3 regions of the Marinobacter sp. 3-2 genome follow, and region 2 is predicted to be linked to each of the others. Evidence: predicted binding sites of a transcription regulator. Region 2 holds the regulator's gene; each other region holds the start of a gene.
The links. Region 2 encodes sigma-54, which starts transcription at its own class of promoters, with help from an activator protein. Its sites were predicted from a motif close to ANTGGCATNNANNTTGCTNT; they were not measured.
Positions count from the first base shown of each region.

Region 1: the regulator sigma-54 is predicted to act here: its motif matches at 5,079-5,098, upstream of flhA (flagellar biosynthesis protein FlhA).
Region 3: the regulator sigma-54 is predicted to act here: its motif matches at 3,252-3,271, upstream of flgB (flagellar basal body rod protein FlgB).

Region 1 covers NZ_RJUQ01000011.1:342,590-352,859, forward strand. Annotated here, with positions in the region: gene EDB94_RS03370 (RNA polymerase sigma factor FliA) at 1-535, opposite strand, end outside; gene EDB94_RS03375 (MinD/ParA family protein) at 567-1,379, opposite strand; gene flhF (flagellar biosynthesis protein FlhF) at 1,448-2,755, opposite strand; gene flhA (flagellar biosynthesis protein FlhA) at 2,816-4,996, opposite strand; gene upp (uracil phosphoribosyltransferase) at 5,215-5,853, shown strand; gene EDB94_RS03395 (uracil-xanthine permease family protein) at 5,856-7,112, shown strand; gene EDB94_RS03400 (class I SAM-dependent methyltransferase) at 7,093-7,947, shown strand; gene flhB (flagellar biosynthesis protein FlhB) at 8,390-9,526, opposite strand; gene fliR (flagellar biosynthetic protein FliR) at 9,533-10,270, opposite strand, start outside.
Region 2 covers NZ_RJUQ01000011.1:496,378-506,647, forward strand. Annotated here, with positions in the region: gene EDB94_RS04060 (lipid asymmetry maintenance protein MlaB) at 1-77, opposite strand, end outside; gene EDB94_RS04065 (phospholipid-binding protein MlaC) at 74-727, opposite strand; gene mlaD (outer membrane lipid asymmetry maintenance protein MlaD) at 760-1,209, opposite strand; gene mlaE (lipid asymmetry maintenance ABC transporter permease subunit MlaE) at 1,244-2,026, opposite strand; gene EDB94_RS04080 (ABC transporter ATP-binding protein) at 2,023-2,835, opposite strand; gene EDB94_RS04085 (KpsF/GutQ family sugar-phosphate isomerase) at 3,024-4,004, shown strand; gene EDB94_RS04090 (HAD family hydrolase) at 4,028-4,576, shown strand; gene lptC (LPS export ABC transporter periplasmic protein LptC) at 4,573-5,157, shown strand; gene lptA (lipopolysaccharide transport periplasmic protein LptA) at 5,141-5,707, shown strand; gene lptB (LPS export ABC transporter ATP-binding protein) at 5,685-6,410, shown strand; gene EDB94_RS04110 (RNA polymerase factor sigma-54) at 6,568-8,088, shown strand; gene hpf (ribosome hibernation promoting factor) at 8,189-8,497, shown strand; gene ptsN (PTS IIA-like nitrogen regulatory protein PtsN) at 8,585-9,055, shown strand; gene rapZ (RNase adapter RapZ) at 9,084-9,968, shown strand; gene EDB94_RS04130 (HPr family phosphocarrier protein) at 9,976-10,245, shown strand.
Region 3 covers NZ_RJUQ01000014.1:220,828-231,097, reverse strand. Annotated here, with positions in the region: gene queF (NADPH-dependent 7-cyano-7-deazaguanine reductase QueF) at 1-609, shown strand, start outside; gene EDB94_RS13700 (adenylate/guanylate cyclase domain-containing protein) at 640-2,079, opposite strand; gene EDB94_RS13695 (Mpo1-like protein) at 2,081-2,392, opposite strand; gene EDB94_RS13690 (nitroreductase family protein) at 2,548-3,099, shown strand; gene flgB (flagellar basal body rod protein FlgB) at 3,338-3,736, shown strand; gene flgC (flagellar basal body rod protein FlgC) at 3,771-4,220, shown strand; gene EDB94_RS13675 (flagellar hook assembly protein FlgD) at 4,239-4,916, shown strand; gene EDB94_RS13670 (flagellar hook protein FlgE) at 4,944-6,842, shown strand; gene EDB94_RS13665 (flagellar basal body rod protein FlgF) at 6,919-7,671, shown strand; gene flgG (flagellar basal-body rod protein FlgG) at 7,754-8,542, shown strand; gene flgH (flagellar basal body L-ring protein FlgH) at 8,571-9,263, shown strand; gene EDB94_RS13650 (flagellar basal body P-ring protein FlgI) at 9,260-10,270, shown strand, end outside.

The sequences.
Region 1 (10,270 bases), 150 kb from region 2:
CATCGGAGGACAACCCCTCAAGGGGATTATCCTGCGTCTCTGTCTGTTCTATCGGCAGCTCTCCGGATTCATTGAGCTCGTCGAGGCTAAAAAGTCGACCGCTGTTGGAATCGGAAAGGTAGGAGTGGTATTCGGGTAGCCCCATACCCAGCTCTTCGGCCACTTCCTGGTCGTGGGCTTCGCGGCCAAGTCTATCTTCAACGGCCTTGATGGCCTGGGAAATGCGACGGGCGTTGCGATGAACAGAACGTGGCACCCAGTCACCCTTGCGGATTTCGTCCACCATGGCGCCGCGAATACGGATACCGGCGTAAGTCTCGAAGGTAGCACCTTTGGTAGAACTGTAACGCTGGGCGGCCTCGAGCAGACCGATCATGCCGGCCTGCATCAGGTCTTCAAGCTGGACGGACGCCGGCAGGCGAGCCATCAGGTGAAGGGCAATTTTCTTGACCAGCGGCGCGTGCTGCTCAATGAGCTGAGCCGGCTTCTGCGCACTTGACTGGTTATAGATTCCGAGGTTTTTCGCCAATGTCATGTATCCGGTTTTTTGTTTGACTGGATCCGATTCAGACTTCGACGAGCCGCTCCACAAAAAATTCCAGATGCCCGCGGGGAGAGGACGGCAACGGCCAGCTATCTACCTTGTCCGCCAGCGCCTTGATGGCCAGTGAAGCTTTCGCCCTGGGATAGGCGTCCAGCACCGCACGCTGCCGCTGAACTGCTTTCTTCACGGCCTCATCGTAGGGGACTATTCCTACGTATTGTAGTGCCACATCGAGGAAGCGCTCGGTGACCCGGGTCAGTTTTTCAAACAGATGCCGGCCTTCCTGCTCATTCCGGACCTGATTGGCAAGAATACGGAAGCGGTTGGTTCCATAATCACGGTTCATCAGCTTGATCAGGGCATAGGCATCGGTGATCGAGGTCGGCTCGTCGCAGACAACCAGCAGCAGCTCCTGCGACGCTCTCAGAAAACTGACCACTGACTCGGAAATACCGGCGGCGGTATCAACGATCAGGACATCGATCTGATCACCCAGTTCGCTGAACGCATTAATCAGCCCGGCATGTTCCATGGGGCTGAGCTGGGTCATTCGTTGGGTACCGGAAGAGGCGGGGACAATCTTGATGCCACCGGGACCATTCACCAGAACGTCCTTCAGATCACAATCGCCCGCCAGAACATCCTGGAGGTTGCGATTGGCAGTGATGCCCAGCAAGACGTCGATATTGGCGAGCCCCAGATCGGCGTCGAGCAGCACCACTCTCCGGCCTTTCTGCGCCAGGGCAATTCCGAGGTTCACCGACACGTTACTCTTGCCGACACCACCCTTTCCGCCGGAAACTGCAATCACCTGTACCGGATGTGCTCTGCTCATACTGTTTTTGGTCTCTCGCCACGTTTCGCCGGCTTTGTCTCCGACGCCTGCTGTCAATCTGTCCGGTCTCAGGCGTGTTCTTTCAGGCCCTCTGCGACCGCTTGCTGTTGCTGGAGTGTTTTCAGCCGATCCACGGCCAACCGCACCAGCGGAACGGCTTCTGCGTGGTGCAGGTCTTCAGGAATCTTCTGGCCGTCTGTGTAATAGGCTACCGGCAGACCGGTTTCCATCACAAACCCGAGAGACTCGCCCAGCGTCAGGGCCTCGTCGATTTTGGTCATCACACAGCCCGCAAGATTTGCCATCTTATAGCAATGCCACACGGATTTCATGATGCGAGGCTGACTGGTTGCCGAGACCACCAGATGGGTTTTGATATTGTGATGGCTGCGAGCCAGTTCGGCCAGCTGTTCCTGATAGCCTTTGTCCGCACTGGTCAGTCCGGCGGTATCAATCAGCACCAGATGACGGTCTGACAGCTCGTCCAGAATATCGTCCAGACTGTGGCTCTCATCCACGACCCGAACCGGCACATTCAGGATCCGACCGAACACGAATAACTGCTCGTGCGCCGCCACCCGATAGCGATCCGTGGTAACCAGGGCCACGGAATCGGAACCATGCTTGAGCACGTAGCGAGCGGCGAGTTTTCCGATGGTGGTGGTTTTCCCGGACCCTGTCGGCCCCACCAACGCGTAGGCGCCGCCCTCATCCAGCCACTCCATGCGGGAGGTCCGGACCCCGGTACACAGCATTTTCAGGGACTGCTTCCAACCGTCTTCCAGACGCCCCGCCTTGTGACGACGGGAAATTGACCCCGCCAGATCACTGCCGAGGCCGAACTCCTGCAAGCGCTCGGCAAGCCTCTGCTGCACGGCGGTGGTCGCAGAAACCTCCGGCTCCGTTTGCGGCCGACGGCCCTGCATCATGTCTCTGAGCGAGCTGATCTCGGCCCGCATCTGCGCCAGCTCATCGGAATAGGCTTCCCTCGGCGCCTGTGGCAGAGGTTCAATATCACCAAAACCACCGCTCACCTCTTCCTGAATGGCAGCGAACGAACCGGCGTAGCTCGCGCCCTGCGATGCCCGCTTTTCCCGTACTTCACGGATGCGGTCCCGGGACCGGCTCAGCTCGTCCTCAAGACGCCTGTGCTGGTCGGCCTGCATCTCGGCCAAGCGGGACCCGTTGGTGGCTTCTTCTGCCTGGTTGCCCAGTCGCTGGCGCGCCATATTCTCGTCATAGTCCAGCGCCGTCACAATTTCGACACCGCCGTCGACCCGACGATTGGAAAGGATCACGGCGTCCGGCCCCATCTGTTCACTGACCTGCTTGAGCGCCTCGGCCATGGTCTGAGCAAAAAACCGTTTTACTTTCATGATGCCTCTTCCTCCACCGGCAACGCCGTGCCGGCGCTGTCCGCTCTGTCATCCGCGCCGTTACTGGCCAACGGACGCCACGATCGTAATCTGTTTGTTATCCGGAATTTCCTGGTACGAGAGCACATGGAGCCGCTCTACCCCGTAGCTGGCGAACTTCGCCAGCACCGGCCTCAGGGGCCCGGACACCAGCAGAATGGCTGGCTTGCCGAGCATCTCCTGACGCTGGACGCTCTCCTGAAGCGAGCGCTGGAGTTTTTCAACCATATTCGGCTCCAGGACCAGGCCAATATCTTCCTGTCCGCCGGATTGTTGACTCTGCTGAACAGACTTTAGCAATAACTGTTCCAGATCCGGATCCAGGGTGATCACCGGTATCTCTGATTCGTTGCCGCAGATACTCTGGACAATCATCCGGCGCAGGGACTGCCGCGCAACGGTGGTCAACAGCTTCGGATCCTGACTCTTCGGATGCACGTTCACGATGGCCTCGGCAATGGACCGCATGTCTCGGATCGGCACTTCTTCCTTCAGGAGGTTCTGCAGCACTTTCAGCAGCAGACTGATGGATACGGTGGTGGGTACCAGTTCCTCGGCCAGCTTCGGAGAAATCTTTTCAAGCTGATCCAGCCATTTCTGGACTTCCTCATGGCCCAGCAGCTCGTGGGCGTGTTTCTGCAGTACCTGGTTAAGGTGGGTCGCGACCACCGTACTGGCATCGACCACGGTATAGCCGAGCGTCTGGGCCTGGTCTTTCTTGTCTGGCTCAATCCAGCTGGCGTCCAGACCGAACGCCGGATCCTTGCCTTCAATGCCTTCTATCTTTCCGAATACCTGACCGGGGTCGATGGCCAGTTCGCGGTCCGGATGGATTTCCGCTTCGGCAATGGTCACGCCCATCAAGGTGATGCGGTAGACATTGGGCATCAGATCGAGGTTGTCTCGAATGTGGACCGAGGGCATCAGGAAGCCGAGATCCTGGGACAGCTTTTTACGAACGCCCTTGATACGACTGAGCAACTGGCCACCCTGTGACTTGTCCACCAGCGGGATCAACCGGTAACCCACTTCCAGACCGACAATATCGACAGTGGACACATCGTCCCAACCCAGCTCCTTGGTCTCTCCGGGGGCCGGTAGTTGACGCCCCTGATCGCCGCCAGCATCACCGCCTGGAGGCAGATCACGACCCGCCGGCCGTGGAGCCGCCCCGCCCGCGCCCCTAGCCGGGAATGCGCCATCTTCTTCGACGGTCTGTCTCTGGTGCTTCCAGATATACCAGGCAGCGCCGGCGGCCAGTGCACCCAGACCCAGGAAGGCCACGTGGGGCATTCCGGGAATCAGACCGAGAATGATCAGGATAGCGGCGGCAATGGACAGCGCCTTGGGCGCACTGAACATTTGCTGGAGGATCTGGCCGCCCATGTCCTGGCTGGAGGTAACCCGCGTTACCATGATTGCAGCAGACGTGGACAGCAGCAGCGAGGGAATCTGCGCCACCAGGCCGTCACCAATGGTCAGCAGCGCATAGCGCTCCATGGCCAGCCCGAAGTCCAGACCGTGCTGCAGCATACCAATGGCAATACCGCCAATGATGTTGATGGCAAGAATCAGCAGGCCAGCAATGGCGTCGCCCTTCACAAACTTGGACGCACCGTCCATGGAGCCGTAGAAATCCGCCTCCTGGGCGATTTCGGCACGACGATGTTTGGCCTCATCCTGATTGATCAGGCCGGCGTTCAGATCCGCATCAATCGCCATCTGCTTGCCGGGCATGGCATCCAGCGTGAAACGGGCGCTCACCTCGGAGACCCGGCCGGCACCCTTGGTCACGACCAGGAAGTTGATGATCATCAGGATCGCAAACACCACCAGACCCACGGCGTAATTGCCGCCGATCAGAACGGCGCCGAAGGATTCGATCACTTTACCGGCGGCATCGCCGCCTTCGTGGCCGTTCAGCAGAACAATCCGGGTGGACGCCACGTTCAGGGCGAGACGCAAAAGTGTGGCTACCAGCAGGACTGTCGGGAAGGACGCAAACTCCATCGGCCGCAGGGCGTAGACACACACCAGCAGAATGACAATGGACAGGGTGATGTTGAAAGTAAAGAACACGTCCAGGAGGAACGCCGGCATGGGCAGAATCATCATGCCCAGCAAGCCCATCAGCATGATGGGTATGCCCAGGTTGCCCCGCGTCAGGGTTTTGACGTTATTGAGGACTAAAGCTCTGTCCATGCCGGATACTTCTCCGATTGGCCGTGCCTGCAGGCGTTTTGAAGGTCGAAAATCTGACACCGGAGCGTCGTTTGGAAGGGTTATCGCAAGATCCGTACCACTCCTTAGGGGATTTCCGTTAAGCAGCCATTTGCGGCCTGACTCGCCTTGCCAGATGCGGTATCCTTGCGCCATTTGATCGCGACGCCAAAATTCCAACCAGACACACAGGTGACCCCATGCCAATCCACGAGGTAAAACACCCTCTGATCCGCCACAAGCTCGGCATCATGCGCCGTGCGGATATCAGCACCAAGAATTTCCGGGAGCTGGCACAGGAAGTCGGTGCGCTCCTGACCTACGAGGCCACCAAAGACTTCAATCTGCAGGAAAAGACCATCGAAGGCTGGGCAGGGCCGGTTAACGTGGAACAGATTCACGGCAAGAAAGTCACCATCGTGCCGATCCTGCGGGCCGGCCTTGGCATGCTTGACGGTGTCCTCAGTCTGATTCCGGTGGCCCGGGTCAGTGTTGTCGGCCAGATCCGCAATGAGGAAACTCTCGAGGCCAGCACCTACCTCGAAAAGCTGGTGGGCGAACTGGACCAGCGCATGGCCATGATTGTCGATCCGATGCTCGCCACCGGCGGCTCAATGATCTCCACCATTGACCTGCTCAAGAAGGCTGGCAGCACCGAGATCCGGGCCCTGGTTCTGGTTGCCGCGCCCGAAGGCGTTGAAAAGGTTCTGGAAAAACATCCGGACGTGTCTATCTACACCGCCTCCGTTGATGAGCGCCTCAACGACAAAGGCTACATCCTTCCGGGTCTCGGCGATGCCGGCGACAAAATCTTCGGCACCAAGCAAAAGGACGTTTAAGAATGCAGGACCATACCAACGACCCGGTCTGGAAACAGGCCATTGCTGGCTCCCAGATGCTGCTGGTGGCGTTCGGCGCGCTGGTTCTGATGCCACTGATTACCGGGCTGGATCCCAACGTGGCCCTGTTTACCGCCGGCCTGGGCACCCTGATCTTTCACGTGGTGACCGGCGGTCAGATCCCGATTTTCCTCGCGTCGTCCTTCGCCTTTATTGCCCCCGTGATTGCCTCCAAAGGCAAGTTCGGCATGGAAGAGACACTCGGCGGCCTGATGGCAGCGGGTATTCTCTATATTTTCCTCAGTGGACTGGTACGGATGCGGGGCACCGGCTTTGTCCGCCGCCTGCTGCCGCCAGTGGTTATCGGCCCGGTGATCATGACTATCGGTCTCGGCCTGGCGCCGGTTGCCGTTCACATGGCCTCCGGCCGCACCGGTGATGGCGCGAACCAGCTGATTCCCTACGACACGGCGATCTGGATCGCCATGATCTCGCTGGCCGTAACCATCATCATGTCGGTCTGGTCGAAAGGCATTTTCCGGCTGATTCCGATCATGTTCGGCGTTATCACCGGCTACATCCTCTCCGCGTTTGCCGGTATCGTGGATACCACGCCAATCCGGGACGCCGCCTGGTTCGCCGTTCCCAACTTTGTTGCGCCGGAATTCAGCTGGGGCGCCGTGCTGTTCATGATCCCCGTCGCCATCGCGCCGGCCATCGAACACATCGGCGACGTGCTGGCCATCGGCAACGTGACCCGAAAGAACTACCTGGAAAAGCCGGGCCTGCACCGCACCCTGCTGGGTGACGGCCTGGCGACCAGCGCCGCCTCCATGCTCGGTGGACCGCCCAACACCACCTACTCGGAAGTCACCGGCGCGGTTATGCTCACCAAGAACTTCAACCCCAAGGTCATGTGGTGGGCTGCCTGCATCGCCATTGTTCTGGCTTTCGTTGGCAAATTCGGCGCAGCACTGCAAACCATCCCGGTGCCCGTCATGGGCGGCATCCTCTGCCTGCTGTTCGGTTCCATTGCCGTCGTTGGCCTGAACACACTGATCCGCCACCAGGTAGATCTGTCGCAGTCTCGCAACCTGGTTATCGTAGGCGTTACCCTGGTGTTCGGTATTGGCGGCATGGTGCTCGGGCACCTCGAAGGCATCGCGCTCTGTGCGGTGGCTGCCATCATCCTGAACCTGATACTGCCCGGCAGCCGCGAGGCGTGGGGTAAAGCCGTCTATGAGCAGAAAGCCGACTGACAGCTCCGGCATCAGCTTCACTGCCCTGTATACCGGTGCCGTCTGGCACCGGTACGGGCTCTCTGACGACACCCTCATTACAGAAAAGGGCCGCTGGCTCTATCGCCTGATGACCCCCTTCGAAGCCGCCAGTCAGGCGACCATCGGCGGAAACATCCGCACCTTCCTGCTGCAACGACATCTCATTATCGACCACCTGATTGATCAGGCCATCCGCGACAAGGGCATTACACAAGTGCTGGAAATCGCCTGCGGCATGTCGCCCCGGGGGATTCGTTTACGGCAGAAACACCCCCTGCTCCACATGGTCGAAGCCGACCTGCCCGACATGGCCGCCCGCAAGGCCCTCCGCCTGATGGCCACGGGCCGCCTCGGCGACCACCACCAGGTCACGCCCATCGATATCCTCGCGGACTACGGTGAGTATCAGCTGGAAAAAGTGATCGACCGGGTATTCGAGAACGACCAGCCGGTGATCATCGTCACGGAAGGCCTGACCAGCTACTTCTCTCTGGAAACCATTTCCGAGTTCTGGCGCCGACTCGCCGCCACCATGGCCAAACGCCCGGGCTCGGTTTACCTCTCCGAAAGCTACTACCAACCCCGCCAGCCGGTTCTGAACACCACCCTCAAGGTGCTCGGTGGCGTCCTCGGCGCCGTCACCCGCAGCGAGGTATCTTTCCACTTCCAGACCGACGAAGAGACACGGGAGCATTTCCTGTCCTGTGGGTTTGCCTCCGCCACAGTGCACGATCCGCGTTCCTGGTATGGGACTCTGCCAATCCCCGAAAGCCGCGGAGAGCCAATGGTTCGGGTTATTGAGGCTGGCTGCTGACTTTCTGGAATTACAGCCTGCTAGTTTGAGGGATGCGTGGTGGTGAAAGGCCTTTCCAGGACACGCTACGAGCACATCCATGTGCGCTTGGCTGTGGCCATCCATGGCCACAGACAGTCCTGGAAAGGCCTTCCACCACCACTTGTCATAACCTCCAGATATCGCTCTGGATTTATTTTGCCTGGTTGAAAGTCTCGCCATTAACCAGGATTAGAACGCAGGTTGGATTAGGCGCAGCCGTAATAGAACCTACGATTCTCGGTTTTGATGATATCGAATGGTTCAAAAGCGGGTTGGCGGGTGGGCCTCCCAAAAATGTCGGCGGCCATGGATGGCCGACGCCAAGCGCACATGGATGTGCTCGTAGCGGTTTTTGGGAGGCCCACCCGACAACCCGCCAGCACCCAAACCCGCAGGCTACTTTCAGGAACCCAACTCCAAACTAAACGTCCCGCCGCAAATCCGACGGAATCGGGAACTCTGGCATACCGGGCTTGGGCCCGCGTCCCTTGCGGAACTGTCGGAGCTGGAACACATAGGCGAGCACTTGGGCAATGGCCATGTACAGGCCATCGGGAATCTCCTCGCCGATGTCGGTGTTGTGGTACACCGCCCGAGTCAGCGGCGGCGTTCTCAGGATCTCGACTTTGTTCTCACGGGCAATTTCCATGATCTTGAAGGCCACCTCATCGGCGCCCTTGGCCACCACTATCGGCGCGGCCATCGCCTTCTGATCGTATTTCAGGGCCACGGCGTAATGGGTCGGGTTAGTGATCACCACATCTGCCGTGGGCACATCCTGCATCATGCGGCGCTGGGCCATTTCACGCTGGAGTTGGCGGATCTTGCCTTTGACCTCGGGTTTGCCCTCGGTGTCCTTGTATTCGTCTTTCACCTCCTGCTTGGTCATGCGCAGTTTTTTCTGGTGATCGTAGATCTGGAAGGGTACGTCGATCGCCGCGATGATGATGGTGGCGCAGGAAAGCAGGAAAAAGCTCCAGGCGATGGTCCAGAGTACATGTTCCATGGCCGGGACCACCGGCTCCTCGGCAATGGCCAACAGGTCTTCCGTGCGCAGATCGAGGATCAGGATGGCCAAGGCCATTACCAGACCGACCTTGGCAATGGCCTTGACCAGTTCGATGAGGGAGCGCATTGAAAACATGCGCCCGAGGCCCTTGATGGGGTCCATGCGATTGAGTTTAGGGGCCACGGCTTTGCCGCTGATCAGCAGGCCGCCGATGCCGATGGAGCCGAAGATAGCGGCGATCAGCAGTAATACCAGAATGGGAGAGAGAGCCCAGGCCGCTTCCTTGGAGGATTCGATGAGCTGGACGCTCATGTGGCGCATGTCGAAGATGGCGGAGCGTTCGATAACGAAGCTATCGCGCATGATCGCCTCCAACGAGGCTCCCAGGCTGGCGCCGAACATCAGCATGCCGCCGGCGCCTGCCAGGAGGACAGCCATGGTGGCCAGCTCTTTTGAGCGCGCAGTCTGGCCCTCCTCCTTGGCTTTTTCGAGCCTTCGGGGGGTGGCCTCTTCCGTTTTTTCCTGACTGTTGTCGTCTTCTTCGGCCATAACTCTCTACGGCTGCCCCTGCAATCCCCGCATGAAATCAAACGTTTCCCGGGCGTACTGATCGAAGTGCGGCAGAAAATTGGCGTGCAGCACCCATATCGCAAACAATCCAAAAATCAGGCCAATCGGGAAACCCAACGCGAAGATGTTCATCTGGGGAGCGGCGCGCGTCATGACACCAAAGGAGATGTTGACGATCAGCACGGCGGTAACCGCCGGCAACGCCAGGAGCATGGCGGAGGCGAACATCCAGCTGATCCGGTGGGCCAATTCCCAGATTCCGGTCTGGCCGAGGCCTTCCATCCCGATGGGCAGGGTCCGGAAGCTCTCGATAAAGACTTCAAAGGCAACCAGGTGGCCGTTCATGGCCAGGAACAACAGGGTAATGGTGATGGTATAAATCTGGGAAAGTACGGGCACGTTCACACCGTTGGCCGGATCGACCATCGAGGCAAAGCCCAGCCCCATCTGCATGGCGATCATCTGACCGGCAATCACGAACAACTGCCAGAGTGCGGTCAGCGCAAAGCCCATGCCGACGCCGATGAGTATCTGCTGCAGGGTAATGACCACGGCATCGGCGCTCAGGGCTTCCACCTGAGGAACGGGCGGTATCATGGGCGCGATGAGTATGGTCATCAGCAACGCCAGCCCGAGACGGATCCGGGCCGGCACCAGCTGGGTACCGAAAATGGGGATCACCATCAGGAAGCTGGCCAGGCGGAACAGCGGCCAGAGGTGCTG
Region 2 (10,270 bases):
ACGGTGTCTGTGTTCACTTCACCGGTCACGACAAGCAAGCCGTCCAGGAGCTGAACCACAGGCGAGCCGCTGGTCATGATTGGTTGCCTTCCTGATCGAGGTTCAGACTTTCAACAGCGTCGCTCCACCCATCAATCACCGCCTGGATCTGGCCACGGTTTTCTTCCATTTCCTGGCCGAATCGATCCCGGAAAGCCAGGCCTATGTTGACGCCCTCAACAATGACGTTTTCCATCAGCCACTTGCCCTCCGCCGTCTTGTACATTGAATAGGTCACCGGGTAGCGATTACCGGAGGCACTGATCACTTCCATTTGCACAGAGGCTCGATCGTCACTCTGGGGGTTGATGGTCGCCTCCTTCACCTGGATTTCGAAATTCTCGGCATTGACCAGCGCCTGGGCATAGCTGTCAAACAAACTGCGCTTGAATTTGGCCACGAACTCGTCTCGTTGCTCAGGCGTAGTCTGGCGTGCGTAACGACCCATCACCCTGGCAGCGATGCGGCGGAAGTCGACAAAATCGGTCAGAGCCTCATCCATGCTTTTATAAAAAGCCTCTGGATCCCGCTCATAGAGTCCGCGCTCCTCGTTCAGCTTGTCCACCAGACGCTGGGTATTGTTGTCCACATACTTGCGAAGCTCCTCAGCTTCACTCGCCTGGGTCGGCGCGACCAGAGCCAGGGCCATGAAGAGGCCGATCAGAATGTGGTGTCTCAGTGCAAACATCAGGATCTCCTGTTTGATCTTTCCGGCCCGAATCAACGGCCCGATGCAAAGTTACTGATCAGCCGTTCCAGGTTCATGGCCGACTGTGTCGAATAGAAGGTATCGCCCTCTTTCAGCGAATCCATCTCGGCGCCAATCGATATATCAATGTACTGCTCGCCGAGCAGGCCGGATGTACGTATAACTGCGGAACTGTCCGACGGGATATTGTCCACGTCCGAATGAATCGACATCTCGACCCGAGCCTGGAAGGTTTCCGTGTTCAGGCTGATGGATTCGATGGTGCCAACCGTTACCCCGGCCATCGAGACCCGACCGCGGGGCGTGAGCCCGCCCGTATCGTTGAAATTGGCGTAAATGGTATAGGTGCTCTCGGCCGACTTCGGCGACAGCCCGCTAACCTGCAGCGCCAGGAAAAGCAGGGCTGCGCAGCCTGCTATCATGAACAGGCCAACTACGATTTCAGTGGTTCTCTGTGCCATTTCAGGCTCCGGTAATATCTCGTTGATCGATGTTTCAGAAATCGCCAAACATGACAGCGGTCAGTACAAAATCCAGCCCCAGCACCGCCAGCGATGAGTACACCACCGTCTTGGTGGTCGCCGAACTGATACCTGCCGATGTCGGCACGCAGTCATAGCCCTGGTACACCGCGATCCAGGCGCAAACAAAACCAAAAACAACGCTTTTGATGACGCCGTTCAGGACGTCATCCACAAAATCCACAGACGACTGCATGTTGCCCCAGAAGGAGCCTTCGAACACACCCAGCCAGTCCACACCCACAAGCATACCGCCCCAGATGCCGACTACCGAGAAAATCACCGCCAGTACCGGCATGGCAATAAACCCGGCCCAGAGGCGAGGCGCAATGACACGCCGCAGCGGGTCTACACCCATCATTTCCATACTGGATAGCTGTTCGGTGGCTTTCATCAAGCCAATCTCTGCCGTCAGAGCCGAACCCGCGCGGCCGGCAAACAGCAATGCTGTCACCACCGGGCCAAGCTCACGCACCAGGGTCAGCGCAATCATCTGGCCGATGGCCGCTTCCGAGCCGTAGTCGCTCAGAATAGTGTATCCCTGAAGCCCCAGCACCATGCCGATGAACAGGCCCGACACCACAACAATGGCCAGAGAGAGCACGCCAACCGCATAAATCTGTTTCATCAGAAGCGGGAAGCCCGTTGCCGGCCGGGGAACACCGCCCAGAACGCCCGCCAAGAAACGACCGGAACGACCGAATGAAGAAACGATATCCAGCCCAAGGCGTCCGAATGCCGCTATTCTGTCAATCAAGAGGCACCTCCCGTCAGGCCGAAGTCACGGGCAGCGCCTTCTGCCGGATAATGGAACGGCACCGGACCATCCGGCTGCCCCTGCAGGAATTGCTGGACCTTCCCGGAAGGATGCTCCCGGAGCTCCTCCGGTGTGCCCTCACCGATTACCTTGCCATCCGAAATAATGCAGGCGTAATGGCAGATGCTCAGGGATTCGGGTACATCGTGGGAGACCAGCACACTGGTCAGTCCCATGGAGCTGTTCAGATCCCGTATCAGCTTGACCAGCACGCCCATGGCAATCGGATCCTGGCCGGCGAAGGGTTCGTCGTACATGATCAGTTCGGGATCCAGGGCAATACTACGGGCCAGGGCAACCCGGCGGGTCATCCCCCCGGACAACTCCGAAGGCATCAGCTGGCGAGCGCCGCGCAGGCCAACAGCTTCCAGCTTCATCAGAACAATGTCGCGGATCATGTCTTCCGGCAACTTGGTGTGCACGCGGAGCGGAAAGGCAACGTTCTCGAAGACAGTCAGGTCGGTAAACAGCGCCCCGCTCTGAAAGAGCATGCCCATCCGTTCGCGGAGACTGTAGAGAGCCTTGCGTTTGAGCTTTGGCACCTCGTGACCGTCCACCATGACACTGCCGGAATCTGGCTTGAGCTGACCACCGATCAGACGCAGCAGCGTGGTTTTACCGGTTCCGCTGGGCCCCATAATGGCAGTGATTTTGCCGCGGGGAATATCCAGACTGACACCGTCGAAGATACGGCGCCCTGAACGGGAGAACACGACATCCTTGAGCGATATGTAAGCCGGTGAATCCATAGTCCCTACCTTTCAAAGAGGCGCTACATTATGCCATGGAGCGCCCGAGCTCAATCCAAAGAGCGCAAAATGTACTGATAGCAATGATCAGTTTGACTGAACTTCCTGTAACCGGGCATCGTTGCCGGGGGAAAATGGTATACTCTGCCCCACATTTTCAATGTCCCGATAGCCAGGCCCTTAGCCCGATGACCGAACAGACTGCCCACGATTTCCGATCTTCTGCCATCCGCGCCATTCGCATCGAGCGTGACGCCATTGATGCACTTGAAAGCCGGATCGACGACCAGTTCACCCGTGCCTGCGAAGTCATCATGAACTGCAAGGGCCGTGTTGTAGTGACCGGCATGGGAAAATCCGGCCACATCGGCAACAAGATAGCGGCCACCCTTGCCAGCACCGGTACACCGTCGTTTTTCGTGCATCCCGGAGAAGCAAGCCACGGCGACATGGGGATGATCACACCGCAGGACGTTGTCATCGCCATTTCCAACAGTGGCAACACCAGCGAGGTGGTCACGATTCTGCCCCTGATCAAACGTATGGGCGCCCCGCTGATCAGCATGACCGGCAATGCCACGTCCACCCTGGCCCGGGAAGCCGTCGCCAACCTGGACGTCAGCGTCATGGTGGAAGCCTGCCCCCTGGGCCTGGCGCCCACCTCCTCAACAACCGCCACCCTGGTCATGGGGGATGCACTGGCCGTTGCACTGCTTGAGGCCCGCGGATTCAGTGCCGAGGATTTTGCGTTCTCCCACCCCGGAGGCAGCCTTGGCCGCCGGCTGCTGCTTCGGGTTTCCGACATCATGCATACAGGCGATCAGATTCCCGTTGTTAACGAGGGCACACCCCTGAGCGGCGCTCTCCTTGAAATCTCCCGCAAAGGTCTGGGTATGACCACCGTCGTAAACGGGGAAGGCACGCTTACCGGCATATTTACGGACGGTGACCTGCGCCGGACTCTGGACCGGTCGGTTGATATTCATCATACGCCCATCAACGAGGTGATGACGCGGAATGGTAAAACCATCCAAGCTGATCATCTGGCGGCGGAAGCGCTGAATATCATGGAGGAAATGAAGATCAATGCCCTGCCCGTGACGAACGATAGCGGTGCTCTAATCGGCGCCATCAACATGCACGACCTGCTGCGGGCCGGCGTCATCTGATGGGCCATGAGGAGTTTTTCGACATGAAGCATCAATGGCCTGAGCCACTGCTGGAAAAAGCCGCCAAAATTCGACTGATCGCACTGGATGTGGACGGCATCATGAGCGATGGCAAGCTTTACTTCAGCGCTAACGGTGATGAACTCAAGGCGTTCAACATCTTGGACGGCCTGGGACTCAAGCAACTCATGGCAGCCGGCATTACTGTGGCCGTTATTACCGGTCGGAAGTCACCCCTGACCGAAAAGCGCATGCGGGATCTGGGCATATCGCATCTGATGCAGGGGCGTGAGGACAAGAAAGTGGCCCTGCAGGAACTGGTCAGCACCATGGATCTCAGCCCTGCGGCCATCGCCTACATGGGTGATGATCTGCCAGACCTGCCGGCGCTCCGGTTTGCCGGGCTGGGAATCACCGTACCCAATGGTTACTGGCTGGTGCAGCAACATGCCGATTACTGCACCCGAACCCGGGGTGGCGAGGGCGCGGTGCGCGAAGCCTGCGACCTGCTGCTGACCGCCCATGGCAAGCTTGATGCTGCGCTTGCACCCTACCTGGAGCTAGAGGCGTGAACTGGCTCCCGGACCGGCCCTGGCTGCGAACACTGGCGCTGGCTGGCACTGTGGTGGCCGCGGTCTTTTTGCTCTGGCAAAGCGATGAACCGCCGGTCATTGATGATGAGGCAGCCGCGCTACGGGGCGATGCCGAACCGGACGGCTTTGTGGTCAATGGCAATTACACGTCATTCGACGAATCGGGCAAGCTGAAAATCCGGTTCTCCAGCCCCCGCATTGAGCAGTTTGAAGAAGGTAACCTGGCCACCATGGAGTCTCCCCGTGCCGAACTGTATGGCGGCGACAATGTTCTGCCCTGGATTGTTGAAGCCGAGAATGGCAGCCTGCTGCAGAACCAGAACCTGGTCTATCTCACTGACAATGTCCGGATTCAGCGCAGTATTGGTGAACGGAACGCCACTCTGACAACATCAACACTGACGCTGGATAATGACCGGGGCATGGTATATACAGACGCACCCGTAGAAATACGCGACGTTACCGGCATAACCCGGGCCACGGGCATGAAAGCGTGGATTGACGAGCGGATTCTGGAACTGAACTCCCAGGTGGAAGGACGCTATGAAACCGGAAACTAACCGATACCGGAGCCTGCTGGCCGCCCTGCTGACAGTCGCAATGGCTGGCCCGGTGGCGGCTTTCGACCTTGATTCCGACATCCCCATCAAGGTTACCGCCGACAACGCCCGCCTGGACGATGGCCAGGGCATTGCCACTTACACCGGCGATGTGGAACTTGAACAAGGCAATACCCGCCTGAACGCGGAGCGTGTGGTCCTGTACCGTACAGAGAACGGCCTGAGCCGCATCGAGGCCTCGGGAACCCCCGCAAGATACAGGCAGCCGGCGCGCGAAGGTGAAGGTGAAACCGACGCCCGCGCCCTGAATATTACCTGGTCCGCCACCGACAGCCAGCTGACCTTTGAACGGGAAGCGGTGATTGAGCAGAATGGCAACCTGTTCCGCGGCGACGTGATTCACTATGATACCGCTGGCCGCGTTGTAACCGCAGAAGGCGGCGCCGAGACCGGCGATGGCACTGGCCGGGTAGAAATGGTGATCCAGCCGCGAAGCGCCGACAGACGCACTGACAAACAGGAAACCGATGGCAGTTCTGAGAGCCAGTAACCTGGCAAAGAGTTACAAGCAGAAAAAAGTGGTTATCGATGTGTCCCTGGAAATCCGAAGCGGGGAAATTGTCGGACTGCTAGGCCCCAACGGCGCCGGGAAAACCACCTGTTTCTACATGATCGTGGGGCTGGTTCCTGCCGATCACGGGCGGATTACCATCGACAGCCGGGATATTACGCCGCTGCCGATGCACGGTCGGGCCCGTCAGGGCATCGGCTACCTGCCACAGGAAGCCTCGGTTTTCCGCAAACTGTCTGTGCGCGACAACATCATGGCGATCCTTGAGACGCGGCAGGGCCTGAGCAAGGCAGACCGGCAGAAAAAGCTCGAGGAGCTGCTGGAGGAATTCCACATCACCCATATCCGGGACAGCGTTGGTATGGCCCTGTCCGGTGGTGAGCGGCGACGGGTGGAAATTGCCCGGGCCCTGGCCATGGAGCCGGCTTTCATCCTGCTGGATGAGCCCTTCGCCGGTGTTGACCCTATATCCGTCAGCGACATCAAACACATTATCCGGCATCTGCGGGACAAAGGGATTGGCGTGCTGATCACCGACCATAACGTGCGCGAGACTCTCGATATCTGCGAGAACGCGTACATTGTTTCCGGCGGGCACATCATCGCCTCCGGCAATGCTGATGCGATCCTGGCCAATCAACAGGTCAAGGAAGTCTACCTCGGGGACGAATTCAGGCTGTGACAGTGAATGGCTCATTGTTTTGATGATCTGTAGCAAGTAAACTCGGCAAAGAACTTGCTAGGGTAAAGAAAAACCGCGGCAAGTAACCGGCATATAAAGATTTTTTCAAGACCTATGACACAAAGCGCTGATGAGTGACGGATCCTGAACCATGGTTATGAAAGCCTCCTTACAGTTAAAGCTGGGTCAGAGCCTGACCATGACACCCCAGCTGCAACAGGCGATCCGGCTTCTCCAGCTATCTACCCTCGACCTCCAACAGGAAATCCAGCAGGCACTGGAATCCAACCCCATGCTGGAGACATCCGAGGACGACGATCAGACCGACACGTCCACCGAGAGTGACGAGCGCGAGGCCAATGCGGCCGAGTCTGCTGCCGAGACCACGCCGGAACCGTCCAGCGACTGGGACGAATCCGAGAACGGCCCGGACTGGTCGTCGGAAAACGAGATTCCGGATAACATTCCGGACGACCTGCCGGTCGACACGGCCTGGGATGACATCTACCAGTCCGCCCCTGCCCCGGCAGCCCGCAACGACGATGAAAACGATCACGATTTCGAGACCCGCAACTCGCCCACCGAGACCCTTCAGGATCACCTGGAATGGCAGCTCAACCTGACTCCCCTGAGTGAGCGGGACCAGGCCATTGCCCACGCCCTGATGGACGCCGTGGACGAGCGGGGCTATCTCACCAGCCCTCTGGAAGAAATCCACGCCGGGCTGCTGGACGAGAACGAAGAAGACCCCCTTGAACTGGATGAAGTGGAAGCCGTCCTGCATCGCCTCCAGCACTTCGATCCCCCTGGCGTGTTTGCCCGGGATTTGCAGGAATGCCTGCTGATCCAGCTTAATCAACTACCCCCGGAAACACCCTGGCTCGCCCAGGCACGCCTGGTGATCACCCACTACATCAACCTGCTGGGCAACCGGGACTACGCCCAGCTGTTGCGTCGCAGCCGCCTGAAAGAAGATCAGCTCAGGGAAGTCCTGGCGTTGATTACCGGCCTCAATCCGCGCCCGGGCGACGTGATTGATCGCGCCGAGCCCGACTACGTGATTCCGGATGTCATCGTTCGCAAGCACAATGGCCGCTGGCGTGTTGAGCTGAATCCGGAAATTGCACCGCGCATCCGGGTAAATGCCAGCTATGCTTCACTTATAAGGCGTGCAGACAGCAGTGCAGACAACACCTACCTCCGCGATCAGTTGCAGGAGGCGAAGTGGTTTATCAAGAGCCTGCAGAGCCGCAATGAGACCCTGCTGAAAGTAGCGACCCGTATTGTCGAGCACCAGCAGGGTTTCCTGGATTACGGCGAGGAAGCAATGAAGCCGTTGATTCTCTCGGACATTGCCCAGGCGGTGGAAATGCATGAATCAACGATTTCACGGGTAACCACCCAGAAATACATGCATACCCCCAGGGGTATTTTCGAACTGAAATATTTCTTCTCCAGCCATGTCAGCACTGATGAGGGCGGAGAGTGCTCTTCCACGGCCATACGCGCGATGATCAAGAAGCTGATTGCCGCCGAAACACCCAAAAAGCCGTTGAGCGACAGTAAAATTGCAGCCATGCTAGGGGAACAGGGTATCAAGGTTGCGCGACGCACCGTTGCCAAGTACCGGGAGGCCATGCACATTCCGCCGTCCAACGAACGCAAGCGGCTGGTCTGAATACCCCGGGACGGGATGCAACACCGTATTCGCCGGCGCACAATGCGCCAGCACCCAGACCGGCTCCCGGGAGCCGGCATGATGACAACAGGAGACGCCTATGCAACTCAACATTTCAGGCCATCACGTAGAACTGACTCCCGCACTGAAGGATTACGTTTCAGAGAAGTTCGAGAAGCTCGAGCGTCACTTTGACCACATCAGTAACTGCCAGGTGACCCTGGAAGTGGAAAAGGTGCGCCAGATTGCGGAAGCCACATTGCACGTGGTAGGTGGTGAGATTCACGCAAAGGCAGAAAACGAGGATATGTACGCGGCCATTGATGCCCTTATCGACAAGCTCGACCGTCAGATCCTCAAGCACAAGGAAAAGAATGTAGAACGGATGCACGGAAACGGCTCTCGCTAACGCGCTGTTTTCATGCACTTCATCTAATCGAGCTGCGACATGAGTAACGTGTCGCAGCCTTTTTTTTAACGGAAATGCAGTCGATCCATGAGCGACACATCCCTGACCATAGACAACATTCTTGCGCCGGAGCTCACCCTCTGCAGGGTAGCTGCGTCCAGCAAGAAACGGGCCCTGGAGTTTATTGCCGAGCAAATAAACCATCAGGACAACACGCTCAGCGAGACCCAGCTCTTCAACAACCTGATTTCCCGTGAGCGCCTGGGCAGCACCGGCATTGGCCAGGGAATTGCCATTCCCCACTGCCGCCTGGAAGGACTTGATCACGTGGTGGGTGTGCTGATGACGCTTGAAGAAAGCGTGGAGTTCGATGCTATCGACAATCAGCCAGTGGATCTGATCTTTGCCCTGATTGTGCCAAAAGAGGCGACGAGCGAGCACCTTGAGCTGCTGAGCCAACTGGCGGAGAAGTTCAACGAGCGGTCATTCTGTGATCGCCTCCGGCAATGCGAGGACGCCAGCACGCTGTACCAGCGCATGACCGCCTCAGGCGGCTGATATTCACTGCAGTGGAGGTAAGGTGGTCATGAAGCTGATTATCGTCAGTGGCAGGTCCGGTTCGGGCAAGAGTACCGCACTTCATGTGCTGGAGGACCTCGGGTTTTATTGCATCGACAATCTTCCTATTGGCCTGCTCTTCCCCCTCACACGGGAAGCCGCCAGCCAGACCAGGCCTGGTCGACTGGGCAAGATGGCCGTCAGTATCGATGCGCGGAACCTTTCCGGCGAGCTGGCCAATTTTGAGGAGATCTACCGGCGCCTCCAGGAAACCGGGGTTACCGTTGAAATCATCTTCCTGGACGCCGACGAGCAGTCGCTTCTGCAGCGTTTTCACGCCACCCGCAGAAAGCATCCGTTGAGTGACGACAGGACCTCTCTCCGGGAAGCCATTACCAGCGAGAAGAAACTGCTGGAGCCCCTCTCCAAGCTTTCCGATCTTTACGTAAATACCACCGGCATGTCCATGTACGAGCTGCGGGACATGGTCAAGCAGCGCGTGGTCGGTCGAAAAGATCAGGAACTGGCTCTCCTGTTTCAGTCTTTCGGCTTCAAACACGGCGTGCCGCTGGATTCCGACTACGTTTTCGATGTCCGCTGCCTGCCCAACCCCTACTGGGATACCAGCCTCCGCAAGTATGTCGGTACGGATCAGCCGGTTATCGAGTTTCTGGAAAAAGAACCGGCAAGCCGGAAGATGATCGAGGACCTGAAATCATTTCTGGATACTTGGCTGCCCTCTTTTGCAGACAGCAACCGCAGCTACATGACCATTTCCATTGGTTGTACCGGCGGCCAGCACCGGTCGGTGTATGTGTGCGAGCAGTTGGGTGAGTACTTCCGGCAACGGTACAGCAATGTGCAAGTGCGGCATACCGAGCTGCCACACCTGCAGACCCGGGAAGAGATCTGATCGAGCCATGATTCGCCGCCCCATTACCATTATCAACAAACTGGGCCTGCATGCGCGCGCCACTGCGAAGCTCGTCAACACGGCATCCGAATACGACAGCAGCGTGCGTATCAGTGGCAAAGGCCGGGATGTGGACGCGAAGAACATCATGCAGGTGATGATGCTTGCCGCCAGCAAAGGAACCGATGTGGAGCTTATTGCCGACGGACCGGACGAGGAACAGGCCATCGAAGCATTGGTGGAACTGATTAACAACTATTTCGGTGAGGGCGAGTAATTCCGCCTTCCGTACGGCATTCACC
Region 3 (10,270 bases), on a different contig from region 2:
ATTGTTTTTCCGGCGGCCTCGCCCGCAATCATTGAGTCCAAATCGCTCAAGCTGTACCTGAATTCGTTGAACCAGGCGGTCTACTCTTCTCGGGAGCAGGTCGCGGAGGTGATTACCCAGGATCTTTCCAGCGCCTGCGGCGGTGCTGTTCAGGTGAATCTGTTGAGCGTCGACGAATCCGGTGAAGTGATTGGCCGGCCGGAGGGCTTCGAGCTCATTGATGACGAGCCGGTCAGCGAAGTGGTTTTTGAATACGCGCCTGAGGCGCTTTCAGCGAGTGGGGAGGTGGTGACAGAACGGCTTTGCTCCCATCTGTTGAAGAGCAACTGCCCGGTAACCGGTCAGCCTGACTGGGCGACACTCCTCATAAGCTACACCGGACCGAAAATCGATCGGGGTGGTTTGTTGCGTTACGTGGTGAGCTTCCGGCAGAAACAGGATTTCCACGAGCATTGCGTGGAAACCGTGTTTACCGATCTGATGGGGCGATGCAACCCGGAGTCGCTTACCGTGGTTGCCCGGTATACACGGAGGGGCGGGCTGGATATCAATCCGTGGCGAAGCACGGAAACCGGCGGGGATGCCGGCCCAAGGTTGATACGTCAGTAGCAGGATTCTGTTTGAGCGCAGGGAAGCGCCTCAGGAAACATCCTCTTCCCGCCGCAGGCGATCTGCAGCATCTTCGAGAGCGGTCAGGATGGCCCGCCGCTCTTTCTCGGTGATCTTGTCCGAATCGAGATACATGGCGAAGCCGCTATGTTCGTGTTCCAGGAAGCTTCGGTTGGGCCCCATGTCGCGCCGGAAGTCGACCACTTCGTAAATCGGCACCGGCTTGCCAAAGCCCTTCACGGTAATCTCGCCCTTGTCTCTGCACATGATCTTGTCCTTGATCAGCGCGAAGGTTTCGTAGGAAACGAGGATTTCGCCCGGCTCCGCCAGGGACTCAAGCCGGCTGGCCAGGTTTACTTCCTTGCCGATAATCGTGTAATCCATCCGGTTCTCGGCGCCAAAGTTACCAACCGTGGTATAACCGGTGCTAATTCCCATGCGGATTTCCAGCGGGGTCTTGATGCCCTGGCTGCGCCATTTCTGCCGCATGATTTTCATATGCTTGCGCATCTCGATGGCCATGGAGACACAGGCAAATGCGTCCTCCCTCTGGCCACGGCTGGTTGGGTCGCCAAAGAACACCATGATGGAATCACCAACGAACTTGTCGATGGTGCCGCCATACTTGAGAGCAACTTCCGACATTTCATTGAAGTAGTGATTCAGCAGCTCGGTCAGTGCTTCGGGTTCCATTTCCTCAGACAACTCGGTGAAGCCTTTGATGTCAGAGAAAAACACCGCCAATTTCTTGCGCTGGGTTTCCAGTCTCACGTCCCGCTCACCGGTGAAGATCGACTGCCAGACTTGAGGCGAGAGATATTTGGACAGTTTGTGTGAGAGCGCGATGGACTGCTCCCGCTGGTTCTGGATCTGGGTCTTTGCCAGCATCAACGCCCGTGCCTGCTGGTGGGAATAGTAAGCCGTAACGCAAATATAAAGCCCGGTGGATAAAATCGACACGATACTGGTCAGCAGGGGCGAGTGTGGTCCGTCTGCCGGGCCGACGATAGCAACCGCCCCCGCAATGGAGGCCGCCATGAAGCCGGTGCCCAGGACCCACTGACGGATACCACCAACAATCAGGCAACTGAACATCAGCATCAGTGCAACGGCGAGGGAGGGGATGACGATCAGCCCGATGCAACCAATGAAAGCCCCACCAACCACGCAATCAAATATCAGCATTTTCTGACGGATGCGTGGCGAATTCCTGAGGAAAGTGCGGCGGGTCAGGGCATGGGCGATGTGGGGCCAGGTGAGGGCCCCGGCAACCAGCCAGAGAAGCCATTGCGGAAAGGCGCCCTGTAGAACGCCGGTTACGATAATGGCGGCGGTTGAGGTGTATGCCAGTACCCGGCCATTGTAATCGGGCATCGGGGGAATGGCGATCGGGTTGCCCGCCGCCTCGGACGAGAGGGCCCTGCCAGCTGAGCTACTGGCATTACGCAGGTCTGCCGGGGCACTCATCATTTCAGAAACGGATCCTGCCAATGAGCATGTCGCGGAACATGACCCAGTCACCCATAAGGCTGTACAGTGGATATTTGAAGGTAGCGGGGCGATTTTTTTCAAACTTGAAATGACCAACCCACGCAAAGCCATAGCCTATGACCGGCAAGGCCAGGAGCCACAACAGCTTACCCGAAGCCAGAGCCCATACGGCGACTATCAGGACCAGGAGGCTTCCAGCGAAATGCAAGCGGCGACAGGTGACGTCGCTGTGCTCTTCGAGGTAGTACGGATAAAATTCGGAAAAGTTATTGAAGGTTTGCTGGTTGCTCATTGTGTTGCCACTCAACGTTGTACGACCGCGTCATTTATAATTGTTGGTAGACCCGACTACGACTAAAGGTTAACAGCATTACGTAGAACCCACAATTCACAGCCATGAATTGTGTTCGTACCTATATTTCAACAGTCTTTAAACAGCGAGCAGATATGACCGCAGTTACCGATTTCCTCCTGAACCGCTCCTCTGAACCGAGGCTGGAATCACCCGCGCCGGATTCGACAACCCTCGAAAGGGCCTTTTCCTGCGCGGCGCGTGCACCGGACCATGCACTGCTCAGGCCCTGGCGCTATCTGGTGATCGAGGGTAAAGGCCTTGAAGCCCTGGGAGAGCTGTTTGCGTCCACCTGTGCCAATAACAGCGATGAGAAAGAAATCGAGAAGCTCCGGCGTGCCCCCCTTCGCGCACCCATGGTCATCGTTGGTATCGCGTCGCCCAGGACGCATCCCAAAGTACCGGAAATCGAGCAGGTCATGTCGGCAGCTGCCGGCATGAGTTTTGTTGAGCTTGCCCTTCAGGATGCCGGTTTCGGCGTGATGTGGAGAACAGGCGGCGTTGCCTACCACTCCTCGGTTCACCAGGGGTTGGGCCTGGAAGAGCATGAACAGATTGTTGGCTTTCTCTACACCGGAACGGTCTCGGCATCCAAGCCGTCTGTGCCCAGACCGGCGGTGGACGAGTTTGTGAGCCATTGGCCCTGAGACCTTGTTGAATACCCCCGGCTTCTGCCGGGGGAAGCAGCTTGCCGCTTTTTCTTGCCCTTTTCCTTTCTCCTTTCCCGTAACCGCTACTCGGATTCTCTGCAGGGCCTGCCAACACTGGGTTTCCTGACAAATTAACACCTGACCATAATTCTGGCATTCAGCTTGCTTTAGTCCTGTCAAAGAGCACAGCCGGCAAAAACAGCTCGGCATACCAGTGCAGTTTTCGGGAGGCAACATGGCAATTACGTTTGATTCGGCTCTGGGCATTCATCAACACGCGGTTGAAGCGCGTGTTAAACGCGCCGAAGTGCTGGCAAACAACTTGGCGAACGCCGACACCCCGGGTTTCAAGGCGCGGGATCTGGATTTCCAGGCAATGATGCAGAAGGCCCAGGAGCAGGTCAGCGGATTCCAGATGGCCAAAACCCATGACGCGCACATAGATACCTCGCCATCGGCCTCGGAAAGCGATTTGATGTATCGGGTTCCCCATCAGCCGTCGGTTGACGGCAATACGGTAGACGCCCAGCAGGAGCAGACCCGGTTCATGCGCAACGCCATGGATTTCCAGGCCAGCTTCCAGTTTTTGAACAGCAAGTTCAGCGGTTTGACCAAAGCCCTCAAGGGCGAATAAGCCGCAGTCACAGGATTAGCGAAGGAGAATTGACATGTCACTGGGCAGCATTTTTGACATCGCCGGTTCCGGCATGACCGCGCAATCACTGCGGCTGAATACAACCGCGTCCAACATTGCCAATGCAGAAACGGCGAGTTCCAGCACGGGGGAAACCTATCGTGCCAGGAAGCCGGTTTTCTCGGCGATTCAGCAGTCTCTGATGAATCCCGGGCAGGGAGGCTTGCCCATGGCTGCCGATGAGGGGCCAGGTGCCGGCGTGAGGGTTGACGGTATTGTCGAGAGTGATGCGGAGCTTCAGATGCGTTACGAGCCCCATCACCCGGCGGCCAACGAAGACGGTTATGTCTTCTACCCGAATGTGAATGTGGTCGAAGAGATGGCGGACATGATGTCGTCGTCCAGAAGTTTCCAGATGAATGTGGATGTCATGAACACAGCCAAGTCCATGATGCAGCGCATTCTGACTCTTGGTCAGCAGTAACAGGGTGAGGAGCACAACATGACTGCAGTAAATGCAACAGACGCGTCGGATGTTCTGAGCCAGTACCAGCTGAAGCAACAGAATGGCGGCCAGGGCACCAGCGAGCTGGGCCGGAACGAATTCATGGAATTGATGCTGGCGCAATTGAAAAACCAGAACCCGCTGGAGCCCCAGGACAACGGCGAGTTTATCTCCCAGCTTGCACAGTTCAGCTCACTGGAGGAGATGCAGAATCTCTCCGGCACGGTTGAGGATGTGGTTGGCCAGTTCCGATCCACCCAGGCGCTACAAGCGTCGGCCATGGTGGGTAAAACCGTGCTGGCACCTTCCCAGATCGGGATCCTTGGTGCCGAAGGTGAAATTACCGGAACCATTCAGGTGCCAGCTTCGACAGGTGGGCTCCGCCTGTCCATCGAAGGGCAGAATGGCGAGCGGGTGCGGCAAATCGACATGGGCAGCAGCCAGGCAGGTGTTGTGTCCTTCCGCTGGGACGGCCAGGACGGTAACGGCAATGCCTTGCCGCCTGGGCCCTACCGCATTGTGGCAGAAGCCTCCTATCCAGATGGCCCGCAGCAGCTGGGCACTATGGTGAGCGCTAATGTGGACAGCGTATCCCTGGGCCAGGGCGGCTCGATAACCCTGAATCTTGCAGGCATGGGCTCCATCGCCTTGTCTGACGTGAAACAAATTAACTGAGACCGGTGAAACACCAAGGGGTGAACCATGGCATTTAATACAGGTTTGAGCGGCCTTCGTGCGGCATCGGTGGATCTGGACGTCACCGGCAACAATATTGCAAACGCCAGCACCGTCGGCTTCAAAGGCAGCAAGGCGCAGTTTGGCGATCTATACGCAAGCGGGTTCCTGAGCGCAGGCACCAACCCGATCGGCGACGGTGTCCGGGTTCAGGACGTTAAGCAGTCTTTTGGGCAGGGCAACATCAGCTTCACTGACAATGGCCTGGACATGGCGATTGCCGGCGATGGTTTCTTTATCCTGAACAACGGCGGCGAGATTCGTTATTCCCGCGCAGGACAGTTCGGCATTGATAAGGAAGGCTATGTAACGAACAACCAGAATATGCGGGTACAGGGATACACCGCGGACGAGGACGGCAACTTGTCTGGCATCCGGGGAGATTTGCAGATTGCAACAGACAACCTGGCTCCGAGAAGGACGACAAACCTCGACTCCGATCTGAATCTTGATTCCAGGGAGTCCGTGCTGGAAACCCGTGTTCGGGATGTCGGGCCTCTCACTCTTGCTTCCATACAGGGCGAGAGCTTTGATGTGCAGTATTCGGACGGCTCGCCCGCCTTCAACGTGAATATTGACCCTGCAGCCAGTGCCCGTGAAGCGGCCTCCACTATAAACGATGCGCCTGGATTGAGTGCTTCGGCCACGACGACGGCGACTTTCGACGGCACGCCGGCTCTTGATGACGCCTTCATCTCCGGCGCCAGTTCGTTTTCATTCAGCCTCGATATCAATGGTTCGCCGCTGACCCTGGACACGTCAAATATCAATTCCCTGCAGGATCTGGTTGATTCAATCAACAACTCCAGCGAGACCGCAATTTCCGCCTCGATTGTCACCGGAGGCGGGGGCAGCGATGTTCTGCGAGTGATTCATAACCAGGGTGAGACGCTCGACTTTACCTTTGCCGACGGCAATGGCAACGGCGATACCGGCACCGTCGAAGGTGATGTTAACGTGACTGCGGACCGGTCGGTGGCGGGAATCACATCAACCACCGCTGACAATGATTTTGAGGTTGCGTTCAACGCGTCGCCAATCCGCGTCACCAATCAATTCAATCCGCTGGATCAGCGTACCTATAACCACGCTACATCCACCACGATCTACGACAGCCTGGGTAATTCCCACGAACTCACACAGTTCTTTGTGAAGAATCCGTCCCCAGGCAATGGTGTCGGGGTGAGCGAATGGTCGGTGTATGCCCAGATTGATGGCGAGTTTGTTGGTGGCACCGACGTGACTCCCTACACTGCAAGATTCGATCAGGACGGTGCTCTTCAGTCGATCGATGGCGACCCCAGTGGCGAAATCGTTATTGATGACTGGATACCCAAAGACAGCGACGGCCAGCCAAATGGGGCGGATGGCCCTCCTGCTGCCGGCGAGGTGGTAGTAACACCCATTCCTGAGCCACCGACAACATCGGCTTTTGTGATCAATCTCAGTGGCACAACGCAATATGGCGCTGCGTTTGGCGTGAACGACCAACAGCAGAATGGCTATACTACTGGCCGGCTTTCTGGTCTGGACGTATCGGATCAAGGTGTTCTGTTTGCCCGATACACCAACGGCCAATCCCAGGCTCTGGGCCAGGTCGCGTTGGCCTCGTTCAATAACACCAACGGTCTGTCTCCCGTAGGCGATACGTCCTGGGTGGAAACGTTCGAATCCGGTCAGCCGATCATTGGTGCCCCGGATACCGGCACGCTGGGTTCTATCAAGGCCAGCTCTGTGGAGGAATCCAACGTGGACTTGTCGGCGGAACTGGTTAACCTGATCATCGCTCAGCGGAACTATCAGGCCAACGCCAAGACCATAGAAACCTCTGATGCGGTCACCCAGACCATCATCAACCTCCGTTAATCCCGCAATCTAGCGAAAATGGCATGACTCCTGCAGGAAGACTGGAAACAGTCAAAATTCCGGCAGGAGTTTTCCCATGGACAAAGCCCTCTACATCGGTATGTCTGGTGCCAAGCAGAATATGCTGGCCCAGCAGGCCCATGCCAATAACCTGGCGAACGTCAGTACCACCGGCTTCAAGAAAGACTTCGCCCAGGCCCGCAGTATGCCTGTCTACGGGGAACACCACCCGACTCGTGCCTATGCCATGACAGAGAGGCCCGGCACGGACCTGTCCGCCGGGGCATTGATGGAAACCGGGCGCAAACTGGATGTGGCTGTGGAAGGTGAGGGATGGCTTGCCATTCAGAACGATCAGGGCGAGGAAGTCTTCACCCGTAGTGGCAGTCTCCAGGTGGATGTCAACGGACTGGTGCGCCTTGCCAATGGCGAACTGGTGCTTGGCAACGGTGGGCCGGTCGCGCTGCCTCCTTTTGACAATGTCGAGATTGGCGCCGATGGCACTGTCTCAATTGTTCCTGTCGGTGGGCCACCGGACCAGCTGGTTGAAGTGGACCGGCTGAAGCTGGTCAGCCCGCCGCCGGAAGCCCTCGAGAAAGGTCTTGACGGACACATGCGCCGAAAGCCGGATCAGGCTCTGGATGGGCCCGAGCCACCGGATGCAAACCAGCGGGTTGCCTCAGGATTCCTTGAAAGCTCCAACGTGAACGCGGTGGAAGAGATGATCTCCAACCTCCAGCTGTCCCGGCAATACGAGATGCAGGTGAAGGTAATGACCACCGCGAACGAGAATTCCGAAGCAACGGCACGGCTGTTGCAGAACCTTTAAGTAACGACTGAACACATTGGCCTGGCGGGCCTGAAGCGGCAAAAAATGGCCGCCTGACAGCCCCCGGCAAGGAGTAAGCAGCATGCATCCAGCACTATGGGTCAGCAAGACCGGGTTGAGCGCTCAGGACACCAACATGTCCACCATTTCCAACAACCTGGCGAACGTCAACACCACTGGCTTCAAGCGGGACAGAGCCGTGTTTCAGGATCTTCTGTACCAGATCAACCGGCAGCCGGGTGGCCTGACAACCCAGAACTCGGAACTGCCTTCCGGCTTGCAGTTGGGCACCGGTGTGCGGGTTGTGGGTACGGCCAAGCAATTTTCCCAGGGCAACCTGCAGATTACCGAGCAGCCCCTGGATATGGCCATCAATGGCCGTGGCTTCCTGCAGGTGCAGTTGCCTGATGGCCAGATCGCCTACACCCGCGACGGCCAGTTCCAGCTCAACGCTGATGGCGATGTGGTGAACCCGGATGGCTACCCTCTGGAGCCCGCCATCAACGTGCCGGAGAACGCCACCAATATCACCATTGGTAAAGATGGCACCGTGACGGCGGTAACGGACGATCAGGCAGCACCGGTAAACCTTGGCCAGATTACGTTGGTGGATTTCATCAACCCCCAGGGCCTGCAGGCCATCGGCAACAACCTGTTCAAGGCGACCAACGCGAGTGGCGATCCTGCCGAAGGTGAACCCGGGCTGGCCGGACTCGGCAGTATCGAGCAGGGCTCCGTGGAGTCGTCCAACGTTGAGGTGGTGGAGGAGCTGGTGAACATGATTACCACCCAGCGTGCCTACGAGATGAACTCGAAAGTGGTTTCCACAACCGACCAGATGCTCCAGTTCATCACTCAGAACATCGGCTAATGCGGCCAGAGGTGAGGTCATGAAACTGATGACAACCCATCGGACAGTTCGAAGCGCCAGCACTCTGGTGATTGTGATGCTTCTGATCCTGTTGCAGGGGTGCACAGCGATGAGTCGCCCGCGGGCAGTTCCGGATGACCCGGAGTTTGCGCCGGTTCGCCCCCAGGCCATGATGCAGCGTGATAGCGCTTCGGGGTCTATTTACCAGGTCTCCCGAAACTACAACTTCTACGGCGATACCGTGGCGTTGAACGTGGGTGATGTGCTGACCGTGAATCTGCAGGAATCCACCAGCGCCAGCAAAAATGCCGAGACCAGCATCACCAAGGACAATGAAACGACCTTGCCGAACCCGACCATTCTGGGCAAGGACAACTTTGGGATAAACACGTCGTTCAACCACGAGCGGGATTTCCAGGGCGCGGCAGAAGCAGATCAGAGCAACAGCCTCGCCGGCAGCATCACGGTGACGGTGACCGAAGTATTGCCTAATGGTGTTCTTCGTATTCGTGGCGAGAAATGGCTGTCGTTGACCAATGGTGATGAATACATCCGCCTGACGGGTCTGGTTCGCCCCCAGGACATCCAGCCTGATAACACGGTGGCATCCAATCGCATTGCGGACGCCCGGTTCGCCTATGGAGGCACTGGTGATTTTGACCAGGCAAACCAGATGGGCTGGCTGGCTCGCTTCTTCAACAGTGAGTGGTGGCCGCTATGAGCTTGCGCCGTGTCATTGTCTGGGTTCTTGCCCTGGCTGTGGTTTCTGCCCCGGTTTTGGCAGACCGCCTGAAGGATCTTTCCCGAATCAAGGGTGTCCGCAACAACCAGTTGGTGGGATATGGCCTTGTGGTTGGTCTTGATGGAACCGGTGACAAGGCGCCGTTTACCAATCAGACCTTCAGGAACATGATGAACCAGTTTGGCGTGACGCTTCCGGAAGGCGTCAATCCGAATCTTGCCAATGTCGCGGCCGTTACGGTGAGTGCGACATTGCCGCCCTTCGCCAAAGCGGGGCAGGAAATCGACATCACTGTGTCGTCCATCGGCAACGCCGACAGTCTGCGCGGCGGAACCTTGCTGATGACGTCACTGAAAGGTGCTGATGGACAGGTCTATGCCATGGCCCAGGGCAGTCTGGTGGTGGGTGGCTTCGGCGCACAGGGGCAGGACGGTTCCCGAATCACCGTGAACGTTCCCAGCGTTGGGCGGATTCCCAATGGCGCCACGATTGAGCGGGAGGTGGCTTCGCCATTCAGTCAGGGCGACACCATCACCTTCCATCTGCTGCGCCCGGATTTTACAACGGCTCGCAGGGTGGTCGAGGCTGTCAATGATCGTCTCGGCCCGGATATGGCTTATGCCCACGACGCCACGTCGATTTCCGTCCGCGCACCGCGAGACCCTTCCCAACGGGTCAGCTTTTTGTCGATTCTCGAAAATATCGAGGTTGATCCGGCTCAGGATGCCGCGAAAGTGGTCATCAACAGCCGTACCGGCACCATCGTGGTTGGCCAGAATGTTCAGGTCAGTGCAGCAGCCGTTACTCACGGCAATCTGACGGTGACCATTCAGGAAAACCCCAACGTGGAGCAGCCGAATCCCTTTGCCGGTGGAGACACCGCCATTGAGCAGGATTCCCAGATTGCCATTACCGAGGAGCCGGCACGGATGTTCAAGTTCGGCCCCGCCGTCACCCTGAACGAGATCGTTCAGGCCGTGAACCAG